3 regions of the Streptococcus halichoeri genome follow, and region 1 is predicted to be linked to each of the others. Evidence: predicted binding sites of a transcription regulator. Region 1 holds the regulator's gene; each other region holds the start of a gene.

Region 1 (4,966 bases):
ACTCCTAGCCTTGATCAGCAGCAAAAAAAAGCACCCAAACAGATGGAAAAGGTCTCCCAAAACGTTAGCTTGTGTCGTCTAACGTTAGGAGTCACACAATCTGTTCAGATACTTTTTTAAGAAACACTATCGAAGGTCACCTCTTGCTGCTTCAAGCCAACTTTCAGTGTTTGCCCGGCTGACAGCTTGCCAGCTAGGATCAATTCTGACAGCGGGTCTTCGATGGTTGTTTGGATAGCGCGGCGCAGAGGCCTTGCCCCATTCTCTGCATCATAGCCAATAGTTGCCAGATGGTTGAGCACTGACGGCTGTAATTTCAGCGTCACGCCTTTTTCTGCCAAGACAGCTACCAGTGGCTTGACCATAATTTTCACAATATCTTTAATGTTGGCCTGACTCAAGCTGTGGAAGACCACCTTCTCATCAATCCGGTTGATGAATTCTGGGCGGTAGGTGCGTTTTAGCTCTTCCATAATTCGGCTTTCCATAGCCTTGTGGTCCTGGCTGACAGCCTTGGCCCCAAAACCAACAGTCTTATCATCACGCAAGGCTGTTGCGCCCAGGTTACTGGTCATGATAATAATGGTATTTGAAAAATCAACCTTACGACCCCGGCTATCTGTCAGCATACCGTCATCAAGCACTTGCAGCAAGACATTAAAGATGTCTGGGTGGGCTTTTTCGACTTCGTCAAACAAGAGCACAGCATAAGGCTTATTGCGCACTTTTTCTGTCAGCTCGCCTCCTTCATCATAGCCAACATAGCCCGGCGGTGCGCCATTTAGCCGGCTTGCCGCAAATTTCTCCATGTATTCGGACATGTCAAAACGAATCAGCGCAGACGCGTCATCAAAGAGCACTTCTGCCAAAGCCTTGGCGAGTTCTGTTTTACCAACACCTGTTGGGCCTAAGAACATGAAAGAACCAATCGGCCGCTTGCCTGTGCGAATGCCAGATTGATTACGCCGGATAGCGCGAGCAATGACAGAAACAGCCTGCTCTTGGCCAATCACCCGCTGGTGTAGTTCTTTTTCGAGGCGCAAATATTTCTGACTGTCTGCCCGGCTTAGTTTTTCAACTGGAATGCCAGATAGCTTGCTCAAGGTGGTCAAAATGTGGTCTGGTGTCACTGCAACTGCCTTAGGCTCGCTCTCATCCTGTGTTTGCTTAAGCAGCTTAGAGACGCGTTTCATATCACCAGCAATCAGCGCCTGATCGGCCGGTGTCAGATCCTTAGGCACTTCCTTTTGCACCAAACCTTGGACAGTTGCGCTCGCCTCATCCAGTAGGTCAATCGCAGAATCAGGGAGATGCTTGCTTGTTAAATAGCGATGCGCCATCTTGACTGCTGTCTCCACTGTTTCGCGTGCAATCGTCACATGATGAAACGTTTCATAAGTCGACTTCAACCCCATAAGAATCTCAGTCGCATCAGCCTCACTTGGTTCGTCAATCAAAATCTTGGCAAAGCGGCGAGAAAGCGCAGCATCTTTTTCAATATGCTTTTGATATTCTTCTTGGGTCGTGGCACCAACCATATGAAGCGTGCCCCGGGAAAGGGCAGGTTTCAAAATATTCGCCGCATCTAAAGTGCTATCAATCCCACTACCTGACCCCATAATAGTGTGCAACTCATCCACAAATAAAATAATCTTGCCGTCAGCTTCAATATCAGCAATGATTTGATTCATCCGTTCTTCAAAATCGCCCCTAAAGCGCGTGCCAGCAACCACACTCATCATGTCTAGCTCCAACACCCGCATCTCACGCAGCTCATAAGTCGTTGTCCCAGCCACAATCCGCTGGGCTAAGCCATAAGCAAGCGCCGTTTTCCCGACACCAGCATCACCAACCAAGACCGGATTATTCTTGGTCTTGCGGCTGAGAATCTGCACCATCCGTGACACCTCTGCCTCACGCCCAATCACCGGCTCAAGCTTGCCCTGACGCGCAAGCTCTGTCAAATCGCGCGTAAAATCAGACAAGTCCCCTGTCGCTTGTGGTTTCATCATCTCTGAAAAACCACCAGCCTTGGCTTTTTTGGGCTTACGCAGATCATGGATGGCCTTAATAGTCGCCTTTGAATAACCCGCATGCATCTCAAGCGCCCGACGCAAATCCGCCAAACGAAAAGCACCCTTGCCGTCGTCCTTGAGCTTAAAGCCCGCCAATTCTAGCACACGGCACGCCAAAACATCAGGATTCAAAAGCATCGCAAAAAGCACATGCTCTGACCCCACATCCTTAGCTCCGGTCACCTCTTGAATCGTTGCCGCAAAAGCTAAAATCGCCTCCAATCCCCGTGATTGCAGACGCAACGGCACCTTAGTTACCTCTTCCTTAGGGCTTTTACCCATAGCTAAAATCGCTGCCGCTTCGTATTCTTCCATCGGAATACTATGCTCAAATTCACTAAACACCAGGCCAGCCAAAGAATTTTCTACCTTGACCATTGCTAAAAGAATGTGCCAAGTCTCTAAGAATTGGCTGTCGTAACGCGCAGCTTGGTACTGCGCTTGTTGAAAGATGTCTCGCATCTTTTTAGAGTAGTCAACCATTAGAGGGACCCCTTTCTATCAATCCGCTGCAAAAGGCGATAAAACATCCGGGCCCGAATCGTTGGAGCATCTCCCCCAAGCACTTCATTCGTTGCCATCGCTAAAATCAAATTGCCTTCACGCTCAGTGATCAGATTTTCATTATAGAGCAGCTGCACCGAATCAGTAAACAGCGCCTCACTCATGGTTTCCTTCAACGAGCCACGAAGACTTCCTATTAAATGGTGCTTATCCGAAAAATGCACCTTAGCAATCCGGATATAGCCACCCCCGCCACGCTTACTTTCGACCTCATAGCCTCGACTCTCAGTAAAACGCGTTTTAATCACATAGTTAATCTGACTAGGAACAACCTGAAAAGAGTCTGCCAGCATCGAGCGCTTAATCTCTGCAATCCCAGACTGCGCCAACAATTCCTTGATGTATTCCTCAATGCTATCTGAAGTATTTTTGCTAGGCATCCTGCTCTCCCTCCTTTTTGTCTCACATTTACAAGGTTCGTCAATTTGACTAAAACTGACTTTCATTATATCAAAAGCTCTCCCGTAAACGCAACTATTAATCATCTCACACTCACCCTCCCCGAAAAAAATAGTTATTAGTACCCATCACCCTAGCCCCAAAGGCTCCAGATAAGCCGCTACTACCGGGGAGGCATCGCAGCAAAAAAAGCCGGAAAAATAAGGCTTCAAGCCCCCTTTACAGACTTGTTCACATTTTTTGAAATGCAGCAATTCCGTGACCTTGAGTATATATATATATATATATATACTGATGGGTGCTATAAATGAAAAGGAGATTAGAAAAAACATGGCAAAGCACCATAGGAATTGGACAAAAAAGGCGGTGTTAGCAAGCCTTGTCGTCAGTGCAGGATTGTTGAGTGGACAGGGGACAGTACGGGCGGAAGAAAATTCCAAATTTAACTTGGATAAGTCTATCAGTAATCAGTCATTTAATATAGATGAATATGTATTTTCTAAAATTGCAATAGAAGAAAATACAAAAGAACGCACCCAGCATATCATAGATAGTTTAAAAGGTATTCACACTGACTATCTGTTAGAACTATATGAAGATCTTTTTGATCTTAAGGCACCTAGCGAAAACTTTTTGAGTAAACTGGACTTTTTAGAAGCTCCTCAAAACTATGATTCAAAGATTAGTCCTTATTATGCAAATCAAACCGGACTTGGTTTGCGCGATTTGCAGCCTCTTAATAATGATAAGCAGTTTTTATCTATCCGAGATTTGATAATACAAGAAGTTGGTCGTCGAACCAAATATTATGAAAAAGCTGTTAATAATGCCAAACAATTGAGTAAAAGCGGCAAAGAGGTGGAAACAACACTTACAAAGGCTACTGAAGAACAAGATAAACTTCAGAATCAGCTAAGTTCTGCAAAAAAGCAAAACAAAGAGCTGCAAGCTAAAAGTGACGAGATTTCGTCTAAACTAGTTCAAGCCAAGCAATCAAATGCTGAGCTAACAGAGCAAATGAAAGCCTTGGAAACGAAAGCCAAACAAACCTCAGAAGAGCTAAGTGAGACTAAAACTCGCGTTAAGCGTCTAACAGAAGAAACTGAAAACGCTTCTAAAGAAAAAGCTACTTTACAAAACCAACTTGACCAGGAAAAAACAGCGCTATCCAATCTTCAACAAAAATTCGCTGCTACTAACTCTCAAAACACTGCGGAAAAAGCGAAGCTTCAATCAGAGTTAGATGCTAAGAAAGCGCAAATTTCTAGCCTGCAAGCTAAGGTAGAAGAAAGTCAAGCAAGTCTTGATAAGCTTACTGCTGAAAAAGAAGCTGCAGATGCTAAGGTTGCTGAATTGACCGCTGAAAAAGTTAAGCTAAGTCAAGAAAAAGACAGCATTCAAGCTCAGCTTAGCAGCCAAACTGAGCTCAGTGAAGAGGAAAAAGCTAAGCTTAAAGAACAATTAGCTGATATTCAAGCTAAGATTGCTGAGAAAGACGCTTCAATCAAGTCACTAGAAGGTAAACTTGATGCACTTAAACAGCACGAGCAAGAAAAAGTTCCGGAAATGCCTAAGATTCCTGAGGCTAAGGATGAGGACCAACCAGCTGAACCTATGGATCCAGAAAGCAAACCGGAAGTTCCAAGTCAGCCAGATGTACCTCAAATGCCAGAGGTAACGCCTGCGCCTAAACCAGCACCAGAGCTGCCTAAAGTTCCGGAAACCAAACCTCAAGCTCCACACGCACCGGAAGCTGGTAAGCCAAGTACACCGGAGCAACCGGAAATCAAGCCAGCTCCGACCCCTGCTATTCCGGAAGTGAAGCCAAGCAAACCACACACTCCAGAAAAACCAGGCAAAGGCAAACCAGCGGCACCTAAAGCTAACCATGGCAAAGCTAGCCACGCAGCAACGCCTGCGGCGCCACA
Region 2 (4,966 bases), 500 kb from region 1:
TCTAATGCATTTTGAAAACTCACGTTGCTTTGCCACATTAACCGAGCCTGGTAGAGACCTTCAAGATAGTGAAGAGACCAAGGGGCACCATATTGGCTAGACAAGAGCACCGTCAACAATTGAAAAGTGCGGTCTTGATCTTGCTTTTCTGGGGCTAATTGGCTAATGCGGCTAACTTCAATATAAGCCTGGGCTTTCTGACTTAATAACAAGTCCACAAAACGTTGACACCCATTGATTAAGTCTAAAAGCTTGTTATCTGCCATTAGCACCTCGAGATGAGCGGGATTTTTAGCCAACTGGGCTAAGAGCTGGGCTTGGCTTTTTAAAAGGCCCTGCTGCTGTGCTTGTTGCACCAAGTAGTCTTGATTCTTGGGAAATCGAAAGACCTGCGTTCTGCTTTTGATGGTCGGCAAGACTTGGTTTTCATCATTAGTCAGTAAAAAAATGTAAGAGTCGCTTTGTGGTTCCTCGATATATTTTAGGAGACTGTTAGCAGCATTTGTATGCATTTTTTCACAGTCTTTTACAATAAAGACCTGACGATTACTTTCATAGCCCGTTGATGAAAATTGGCGCAACATTTCGCGTACTGTCTCTGTCTTAATCACCTGGCCAGCTGGTTCCAAAAGGGTCACATCCGCATAGTCTTCTTGGGCAATTAAATGACAGGTGCGACAATGACCACAAGGCAAATGGTCCTTGGGTTGCTCACAAAAGAGCGCTTGTGCCAAATAGATAGCCATATCATAATTAGCATAGTCTCCTGCAAAGAGATAAGCATGACTCAAGCGATTGTGCCCAATAATCTGCTGAAATTGCTGAAATATTTCTGGTGCTAACTCTTGAATTGCCACTAACTTTCCTCTCCTTGATGTTTGGCCAAAAATGGTCTTAACACTTGCACAGTATCTGCAACAACTGATTCAAAATCCTGCGAAGCATCAATCGTTACAATCCGCTCGGGATAAGCCTTAGCCAAGGCCCGATAACCTGCTCGCACCCGCTGATGCAACTCTAGTTGTTCTAAATCAAGGCGATTGACTTCGCGCTGTCCATTTTGTGAAATCCGGCTCAAACCAATATCAGAAGGCACATCAAAATAAAGTGTTAAATCAGGCAAACGCCCATCAGTAGCATAATGATTGAGCCACTGAATGGCCTCAATGTCCAGCCCACGCCCATACCCTTGATAAGCTACTGAACTGTCAATAAACCGGTCCATAATCACACATTGCCCTTGCTCAAGAGCTGGTTTGACTTTTTCAACCATATGTTGCCTGCGTGCAGCAATATAAAGGAGAAGCTCTGTCTTAGCATCCATTGCTGAATGGTTAAGATCTAAAATCACTTCACGAATCGCCTCTGCTATAACAACACCACCTGGTTCTCGGCTGGTCACAAGCTGCCCAGCAAGCAGAGTGTTTAATAGTGGTAGAATTTCTTGTAAAACACTGGTTTTACCAGCACCATCTGGCCCTTCAACCGTAATCAGTAGTCCTTTTTTCATGGTCACCTTTATATCCTTAATAGTTCTATTTTACCAAAAATCACACAAAAAAACACGGTCAATCTGAGCGTGTTAACTGTTGCAATCACTGCATTACTCAGCCACATGCCTATATGCATAAAGCCCAAAGAGGCAACATAAAAGGGCTTAGGCTGCCTTTGATAGCAAGCCCTAGCAAAAGGGATTGACGTGGTTTACAGCTTTTGTCTTAAGGTGGTTCTGTGGTCACAGCAAAGCCTGTCGTTTCCAGCTCAATCTAAGACCACCTGCTTAGCTAGCAAAGTTACAAAAAAGGTCCCACCATCTAACCTAGCTGTGCTCATTAATCATCAACCATTTAAGCAAAACCCTTTTTCAGCCTGTAAGGTCATTAGCCAGCTAGTAAGCAGTTGCGCCTGATTCGTCTTCTTGTCGATGCAGGTTACCAACAAAATGAGTATCAATAGCAGCAAGCTCTGAGGGTTTCACCTTTTTGACAAAGCGTAATTTACTTAACTCTTCTATTTTCTGAGCAACTTCTGACTGATTCACATATAAATACAGATAACGAGAGCGTTTAGAGTGGTAATGGAGATCACCATACTTCATCACTTTGCGCGCATCGCGATTATAATAGAGATACACAACTAGACCTTGTCTCTCTTGTTTTTGATACATGGTTTATCTTTGATCCTTTTCTTTTATATTCTTATAAATCCCTTGAGGATGGGGGTACTTTTTTGGCTGCCAGGGGCAGACCGGTATCCACAAAAATAGTGGGCGATACAGCCTCAGCCAGGCTTTGGGTCACCTGCGCCAGCAATTTTTGAAAATCAACCTCCGCATAACGTAGTTGAACCATGGCCGGGTGCAAATCTAATTGCTTTTTGCAGGCTAGAACTTGCTGCCGAAGTGCTGACAAATGGCTAACATCCTTGCTATGTCTGGCAGCTTCCTCGTAGGTGTCCACTAATTGCTGAAAAGCCTGAATACGGCGCCCAAGCTCTGTATCTTTGTGTACTTACTTACTTGCTAGCTGATAGTGCCCATATTGAGGAGTGTTTTTCAGGGCTTGCACCAAGTCTAAGGCGGCAGCTTCTAAGGCAAATAAATGATCATTAACGGCTAACATACTTTTGATTATATCATATTTTTAGCAGAGTCGCTCAGCTAGGAGTACGCAAAAAACACTTAAGCCAGGACTTAAGTGTTTATGTTTGAGAGCGTCACCTAATGCTACACCCTAGTGTGAACCTTAGACTAGCTCGTTATTTTCCATAATTTCATCAATAAAGCCATAAGCCAGCGTTTCTTCTGCCGTCATCCAATTATCACGCTCAGCATCTTTGTGAATTTGTTTGATGGTCTTGCCAGAATTTTGGGCCAAGATTTTTTCCAAACGATGACGCGTTTTCAAGAGATGCTCAGCAGCAATGGCCATGTCTGATTGTTGCGTACCGCCACCGGTGCCACCCATTGGCTGGTGAATCATGTACTCCGCATTAGGCAACATGAAGCGTTTGCCTTTTGTACCAGATGAGGCAATGACTGTCCCCATTGAGGCAGCCATCCCCATAACAATCGTTTGCACGTCTGATTTGATGAAATTCATCGTATCAACAATCGCTAAACCAGCCGAGACAGAGCCACCAGGCGTATTGACGTAAAGGTAAATATCTTTGGTATTATCTTGTGCATCCAAGAATAATAGCTGCGCGATAATACTGTTAGCAAGATTGTCTTCGACCGGACCAGTCAACATAATGATACGGTCTTTTAATAAACGCGAATAAATGTCGTAAGAGCGTTCGCCACGACTTGTTTGTTCAATAACAACAGGAATCATAGAAATCTCCATTCTATTTATGATTGACAAACAGGGTTCATCAACCATGATATTAATGATTGATACTATTATAAGCTAATGGTCAACAAAGGTCAAATATTTGCTTTGCCAAAGGCTAACTTTTCGCCCATATCAAGGTTTGTTCCTTTGGTGCTTTAACTCAGTGCCTACTTAAAAAAGGGCTTAGCACGTTATTTTGTCCCAAAGAGACGGTCACCCGCATCACCAAGACCAGGCACAATATAGCCATTTTCATTTAGTTTTTCATCAAGGGCTGCTGTATAGATGTCCACATCAGGATGAGCAGCATTTAACTTAGCAACGCCTTCTGGGGCTGCAACCAGACAGACAAATTTAATATTAGTAGCACCGCGTTTTTTCAACGAATCAACCGCTAAAATAGCAGAGCCACCAGTTGCTAGCATGGGATCAACGATAAAAATCTGCCGTTGGTCAATATCTTCAGGAAGTTTTACCAAATATTCAACTGGTTGCAATGTTTCTTCATCGCGATACATACCAATATGACCAACTTTGGCAGCCGGCACCAAACTCAAAAAACCATCAACCATACCAATCCCTGCTCGAAGGATAGGAACAATGGCTAGCTTTTTCCCTGAAAGTTGTTTTTGCACGGTGGTCGCCACCGGTGTTTCAATCGCAACATCTTCTAATGGGAGATCACGCGACACTTCATAGCCCATCAGCATGGCAATTTCGTTTACTAATTCACGAAAATCTTTGGTTGAGGTATCTTGACGACGTAAGATTGATAACTTGTGTTGAATGAGCGGGTGTGAAATCACTTGACATTTTCCCATTTTGATTACTTCCTTCTTCTTTTTTCACTTTTAACATTATAGCAAAAAAAATTTGATTTTGCTTGATTCTTTAAGACTTTTCAAGCTTATTTTTTAAGTCGGGTAAGTAAAAAAGCCCGGGCGAAAACCCAAGCTTTCTGTGGTCATTGATGAATAAAATAGGGCACATCCTGCCTGAAAAGGGGCGGCTAAACAAGTCAGAGTAACTAATATATGATTTGCCTGCCTTTTGCTGGCTACTAAGCAAGGTGAAGCTTTTGGCGCAATTTTTTAGCTTTGCTTTCACCAATAAAACGATCAAGCAGATGCGTAGCAAGGGCGAGATAGCCATAAACACCAAAACCAATCGCACCGACAATCGTTAAGTAAAGCAGACTAGTCAAACGATCGATTGGAATGAGCACCATGCCTAAGAGCCAGCTGGCAAGCAGCACCACTAGCCCCATGATGAGGGTAATAAGGCTAACAAGCAAAACTTGCCGGCGCAATCTTTGGCGATTGAAATGGGTTACTTTGTGCAGGCGATGATACATCAGATAAATAGGCACAAAAAGAGCCACACAGGTTGCAAGGATTGGGCCATAAGCATGGAAGACATAAATCGCAGGGATTTGTAAAAGCAGTTTAACCATAATCCCATACATAAAATAAAGTAAAGCTTTGCGATTTTCAAATAAGGCCTGAAGCATCGGCGATAAGAGCGAGTAAAGCGCTAGAAAAATCGTTTGGACAAGAGCCGCTATAAACAAATGAATCGCCTGATTACTGCTAGGACCATAAAAAATCGTATAGAGCGGACGAGCCAAAATA
Region 3 (4,966 bases), 670 kb from region 1:
CTTTTCAACGATGATGGAGTAAGAGCCGCTGGGTTCATAGAGCTGGACACGTCCGATGACATTAATCTTGAGCCCTTCTTCTAGCTCAAATCCTAATTTCTTAAATTGTCCTGCCCACATGGTCGCCTGAATAACTGCTTTTTCATCCTTAATGGAGAAATACTGATGGTTAGGACGCCGGCGAAAGTTGGACACCTGTCCTGTCAAATAAACGCGTTCCAGATAAGGATCACGATCAAACTTCATTTTTAGGTATTTCGTCAGCTCAGACACTGAGAGATAATTAGCCATCGTGTTTTCTTTCTATGAGAGTTAAAAGTTATATCTAACATACATAATAGTGCATCTAACATATGTAGTATACCATTTTTCCCCTACAAATGAGAGGATAAAGGACAAAAGAAGCCCTACGGCTTCACAGATTGAAAGGGAAGGCTTCCTTTGTCATTAAGGCAAAAGCTGGCGCTCATACATCATTTAGTTTTTAGCTGCTTTACGCAAGGCCGCTTGATAGGTTTGCTCCAACAACATGGTAATGGTCATTGGGCCAACGCCACCTGGGACAGGTGTTAACATGCTAGCTACCTGAGAAACCGAAGCAAAGTCTACATCACCAATTAACTTGCCATTGTCATCACGGTTCATCCCAACATCTACAACAATCGCGCCAGCCTTGACAAAATCCTTTGTCACAAAGTGCCCAGCACCAATCGCTACAATTAGCAGATCTGCTTGCTTGGTAAAGGCCTTTAAATGTTTCGTTCGTGAATGGGTTAAGGTAACTGTGGCATTTTTGGCTAGCAACAGTTGGGCCATGGGCTTACCAACAATATTGGATCTGCCGATAATTACCGCATGCTTGCCTTCTAATGAAATAGAGTAGGCACTGAGCAACTCCATAATTCCTGCAGGTGTACAAGGCACCATCTGGGGCCGACCTGACCAGAGATGACCTGTATTCATCGGATGAAAGCCATCAACATCCTTACTTGGGTTAATAGATAGGATAATTTTTTTGTCATTAATGTGGTCTGGTAAGGGGAGCTGAACTAAAATGCCATGGATACTCGGATCGTCATTGTAGGTCATAATGACATTAATCAATTCTTCTTGGCTGATTGATTCAGACAGATGAACGGTCTGACTCTTAAAACCTGCAGCGTGAGCAGCACGCTCTTTATTTCTGACGTAGATTTGGCTAGCTGCATCATCACCTACTAAAATAACAACCAAGCCCGGAACAATCTGATGTTGACGCTTAAGTTCAGTTACTTTCTTAGCTAATTCAGCCTGCATTTTTTGGGCTAATGCTTTTCCATCTAAAAATTCTACCATCATTTTGTACCTCTTTATTTAGTCTGTTACCTATTATAGCAAAAAAAGAGTGGCTTTCACCACCGAATCATTATTAAGGTTAACATTTGACCAAAATAGGAGCGACCAACCTAAAACCATCACTTAAGGAGCTGTCAACTTAAGGCTTAAAAACGTCTGGAAGCACAAAAAACTTGCCCAAGCAAGTCTTTTAACTTAATATAATAAATCGTAGATTTCCATTGCAATCAAGTCAATACTATCAAATGAGTATGATTCCCGTGCTTCCACGTCACGTAAGGTAAAAACTGGTCCATTTTCTGGGTCATTTGAAAAAGAAACTTCAGCAACGACAACACCATCACGTTCAAAATTGCGCTTGAGGTTCCCATCGTCTGTTACCATCAATTCTAGACGGTTGATTATTCTCACAAGATGTGATTCCATTTCCATTCTCCTATTCGTTTCGTTTAGTGTTCACTATATTCTAACATAAAAACCTATAAACAGACACTAAAAGTGAATTATTTCCTGGCTTGGCCTGATTTTGTAGTAGCTATCAGCTTATGACTTGCCCCCTAGAAGCTAGACCAAGCTATTAGCACTCAAAAGTTAAGAGTGCTAAATTAGGAAACTTTTTACTTGCTTTCCGCTTAAAGGGTGCTATAATGAACATATAGAGTTTGACCTTTATTGACTAAAAGTTGAACTCGTATCACTCACTGGAGGTAAAGCCTATGCTTTGTCAAAATTGTAACTTAAACGAAGCCTCTATTCACCTATATACTAATGTGAACGGCAAACAACGCCAAATTGACCTTTGTCAAAATTGTTATCAAATTATGAAGACAGATCCCCAAAATAGCTTATTGGGCAATCAAAAACAAGGTACCCTTTCTGACTCTATTAAACCACTTTTTGAAGACTTTATGGATGATTTAAATAATTTCCAACCGTTTAGTAAACTTCCAAATAGTCCACGCTCAGAACAAGATAATCTCTCAAATGATCCAAACAGCCGAAATAACCGCATGTCTGGACAAGCGACCCGCCGTCAAGATCCGCAAGCTCCTCAAGGACTCTTAGATGAATTTGGTATTGATGTGACCGATATTGCCAGTCGTGGCGGCATTGACCCTGTCATTGGGCGCGATGATGAGATTCGCCGCGTGATTGAAATTCTGAACCGGCGAACAAAAAATAATCCCGTCCTGATTGGTGAGCCAGGTGTTGGTAAAACAGCTGTTGTAGAAGGCCTAGCTCAAAAAATTATTGATGGCGATGTTCCGCATAAACTGCAAGGAAAACATGTCATTCGTTTAGATGTGGTCAGCTTGGTCCAAGGTACTGGTATCCGCGGTCAATTTGAAGAGCGCATGCAAAAGCTCATGGAAGAAATTCGTAACCGCAAAGACGTCATCTTATTTATTGATGAAATCCATGAAATTGTCGGCGCTGGCAATGCAGGCGATGGTAACATGGATGCTGGTAATATCTTAAAACCAGCTCTGGCACGTGGTGAACTCCAATTAGTGGGCGCTACCACTCTCAACGAATATCGGATTATTGAAAAAGACGCTGCCCTAGAGCGGCGGATGCAACCTGTTAAAGTCAATGAACCTTCTGTTGATGAAACCATTACTATCTTAAAGGGTATTCAAAAGAAATACGAAGAATACCACCATGTTCAATATAGCGATGATGCTATTTTAGCTGCGGCTCATCTCTCGAATCGCTATATCCAAGACCGATTCTTACCAGACAAGGCCATTGACCTGCTGGATGAAGCAGGCTCAAAAATGAATCTAACACTTAATTTCGTTGATCCAAAAGAAATTGATCAAAAGCTAGTAGACGCTGAAAATCAAAAAGCGCTAGCTACCCGTCAAGAAGACTTTGAACGCGCAGCTTATTTCCGTGACCAAATCCTCAAACTAAAAGAAATGCAAAAACAAGAGGTCACAGACCAAGATATTCCTTTGATTACTGAAAAAACCATTGAAGCAATCGTAGAGGAAAAAACGAATATCCCAGTTGGCGACTTAAAAGCAAAAGAACAGTCACAATTGATTCACTTGGCTGATGATCTTAAGAGCCATGTCATTGGCCAAGATGCAGCCGTGGAAAAAATCGCCAAGGCCATTCGGCGTAACCGGGTCGGCTTAGGCAGCCTCAATCGACCAATCGGCTCCTTCTTGTTTGTAGGACCAACCGGTGTAGGAAAGACCGAGCTTTCTAAGCAATTAGCTATTGAATTATTTGGCTCTGACGAAAATATGATTCGTTTTGATATGTCTGAATACATGGAAAAACATGCCGTATCCAAATTGGTCGGAGCACCTCCAGGCTATGTTGGTTATGATGAGGCTGGTCAACTAACTGAAAAAGTTCGTCGTAATCCCTACTCGCTCATTCTTCTTGACGAAGTCGAAAAGGCCCATCCAGATGTGATGCATATGTTTCTTCAAGTACTTGATGATGGTCGCCTCACTGATGGTCAAGGGCGCACAGTTAGCTTTAAAGATACCATTATTATCATGACCTCAAATGCTGGAACAGGCAATGCTGAAGCGTCGGTTGGTTTTGGTGCTGCGCGCGAAGGTCGGACCAATTCGGTACTGGGACAACTAGGTAACTTCTTTAGCCCTGAATTTATGAACCGTTTTGATGCCATTGTTGAATTCGCTGCACTCTCTAAACCAGACCTTCTTAAAATTGTTGATCTAATGCTAGTCAATGTCAATGATCGGCTTGGACGCAACGGTCTCCACCTTGATGTCACTACCAAAGTTAAAGAAAAATTGGTAGAGCTTGGTTATGATCCAAAAATGGGGGCACGGCCCTTACGTCGCACCATCCAAGAGCATATTGAAGATGCTATTACCGATTATTACCTTGAACACCCAACTGAGAAAAACTTACGTGCCATGATGACAAGTAATGGACACATTGCAATCAAAGCCAATCAAAGCGAAGAAGCTGCTCAGCCCAGCCATTAAAGCCCAAAACCTTCATTTTCTAATTTTGAAAATGAAGGTTTTTTCATCCAGCGCTAAATTTTTAGCAAAATCAAAGATTATTTCCCTATTTTTTAGTATAATAAGGGCAAAGGAGAAAGCTTATGGCAATTCCAGTTTTCGGAGAAAAAAAAGATAATGTAGACTATCAGAAACGCTTAGGAGTCTATGCCATTATTCCAAATCAAAATAAAGATCAGATCATTCTCGTTCAAGCCCCCAATGGCGCATGGTTTTTACCAGGCGGTGAAATTGAAGGCCCAGAGACCCATACGCAGGCACTTGAGCGAGAATTGAAAGAAGAACTCGGCTTTTCGGCCACGCTTGGTTATTACTATGGCCAAGCTGATGAATACTTCTATTCCCGTCACCGAGATACCTATTTCCACAATCCTGCCTATCTTTATGAAGTCACCGACTATATCGACTTAGCTGAACCTCTAGAGGATTTTAACCAGCTAGCTTGGTTTCCTATTCCAGAAGCTATCAAACTTCTCAAGCGCGGAAGTCATCAATGGGGCGTAAAAGCATGGCAAGCCCGCCATCATTAAAACGATTGTTTATAGGATTTGCCCTGTGAAGCTAGCAGAGCAAAAGGAGGAAATTATGAGACTAATTAACACAACTAGTAGTCA

Evidence for each region. Region 1 encodes CtsR, which represses protease genes until heat stress. Its sites were predicted from a motif close to TTGGTCAAAAAAGGTCAAANA; they were not measured.
Region 2: a site for CtsR is predicted at 3,414-3,434, ahead of K5J94_RS04660 (ATP-dependent Clp protease proteolytic subunit). Genes of this name have one in related genera too.
Region 3: a site for CtsR is predicted at 1,995-2,015, ahead of K5J94_RS08585 (ATP-dependent Clp protease ATP-binding subunit). Genes of this name have one in related genera too.

The regions. Positions count from the first base shown of each region.
Region 1 covers NZ_CP081502.1:473,727-478,692, reverse strand. Annotated here, with positions in the region: gene K5J94_RS02470 (ATP-dependent Clp protease ATP-binding subunit) at 117-2,558, opposite strand; gene K5J94_RS02465 (CtsR family transcriptional regulator) at 2,558-3,019, opposite strand; gene K5J94_RS02460 (LPXTG cell wall anchor domain-containing protein) at 3,369-4,966, shown strand, end outside.
Region 2 covers NZ_CP081502.1:970,003-974,968, reverse strand. Annotated here, with positions in the region: gene K5J94_RS04680 (DNA polymerase III subunit delta') at 1-857, opposite strand, end outside; gene tmk (dTMP kinase) at 857-1,510, opposite strand; gene K5J94_RS04670 (YlbG family protein) at 1,889-2,167, opposite strand; partial or broken gene K5J94_RS04665 (YlbF family regulator) at 2,199-2,498, opposite strand; gene K5J94_RS04660 (ATP-dependent Clp protease proteolytic subunit) at 2,745-3,335, opposite strand; gene upp (uracil phosphoribosyltransferase) at 3,527-4,156, opposite strand; gene K5J94_RS04650 (putative polysaccharide biosynthesis protein) at 4,396-4,966, opposite strand, start outside.
Region 3 covers NZ_CP081502.1:1,832,473-1,837,438, forward strand. Annotated here, with positions in the region: gene xseA (exodeoxyribonuclease VII large subunit) at 1-291, opposite strand, end outside; gene K5J94_RS08575 (bifunctional methylenetetrahydrofolate dehydrogenase/methenyltetrahydrofolate cyclohydrolase) at 478-1,335, opposite strand; gene K5J94_RS08580 (YkuJ family protein) at 1,531-1,761, opposite strand; gene K5J94_RS08585 (ATP-dependent Clp protease ATP-binding subunit) at 2,052-4,313, shown strand; gene K5J94_RS08590 (NUDIX hydrolase) at 4,436-4,882, shown strand; gene K5J94_RS08595 (DUF1827 family protein) at 4,938-4,966, shown strand, end outside.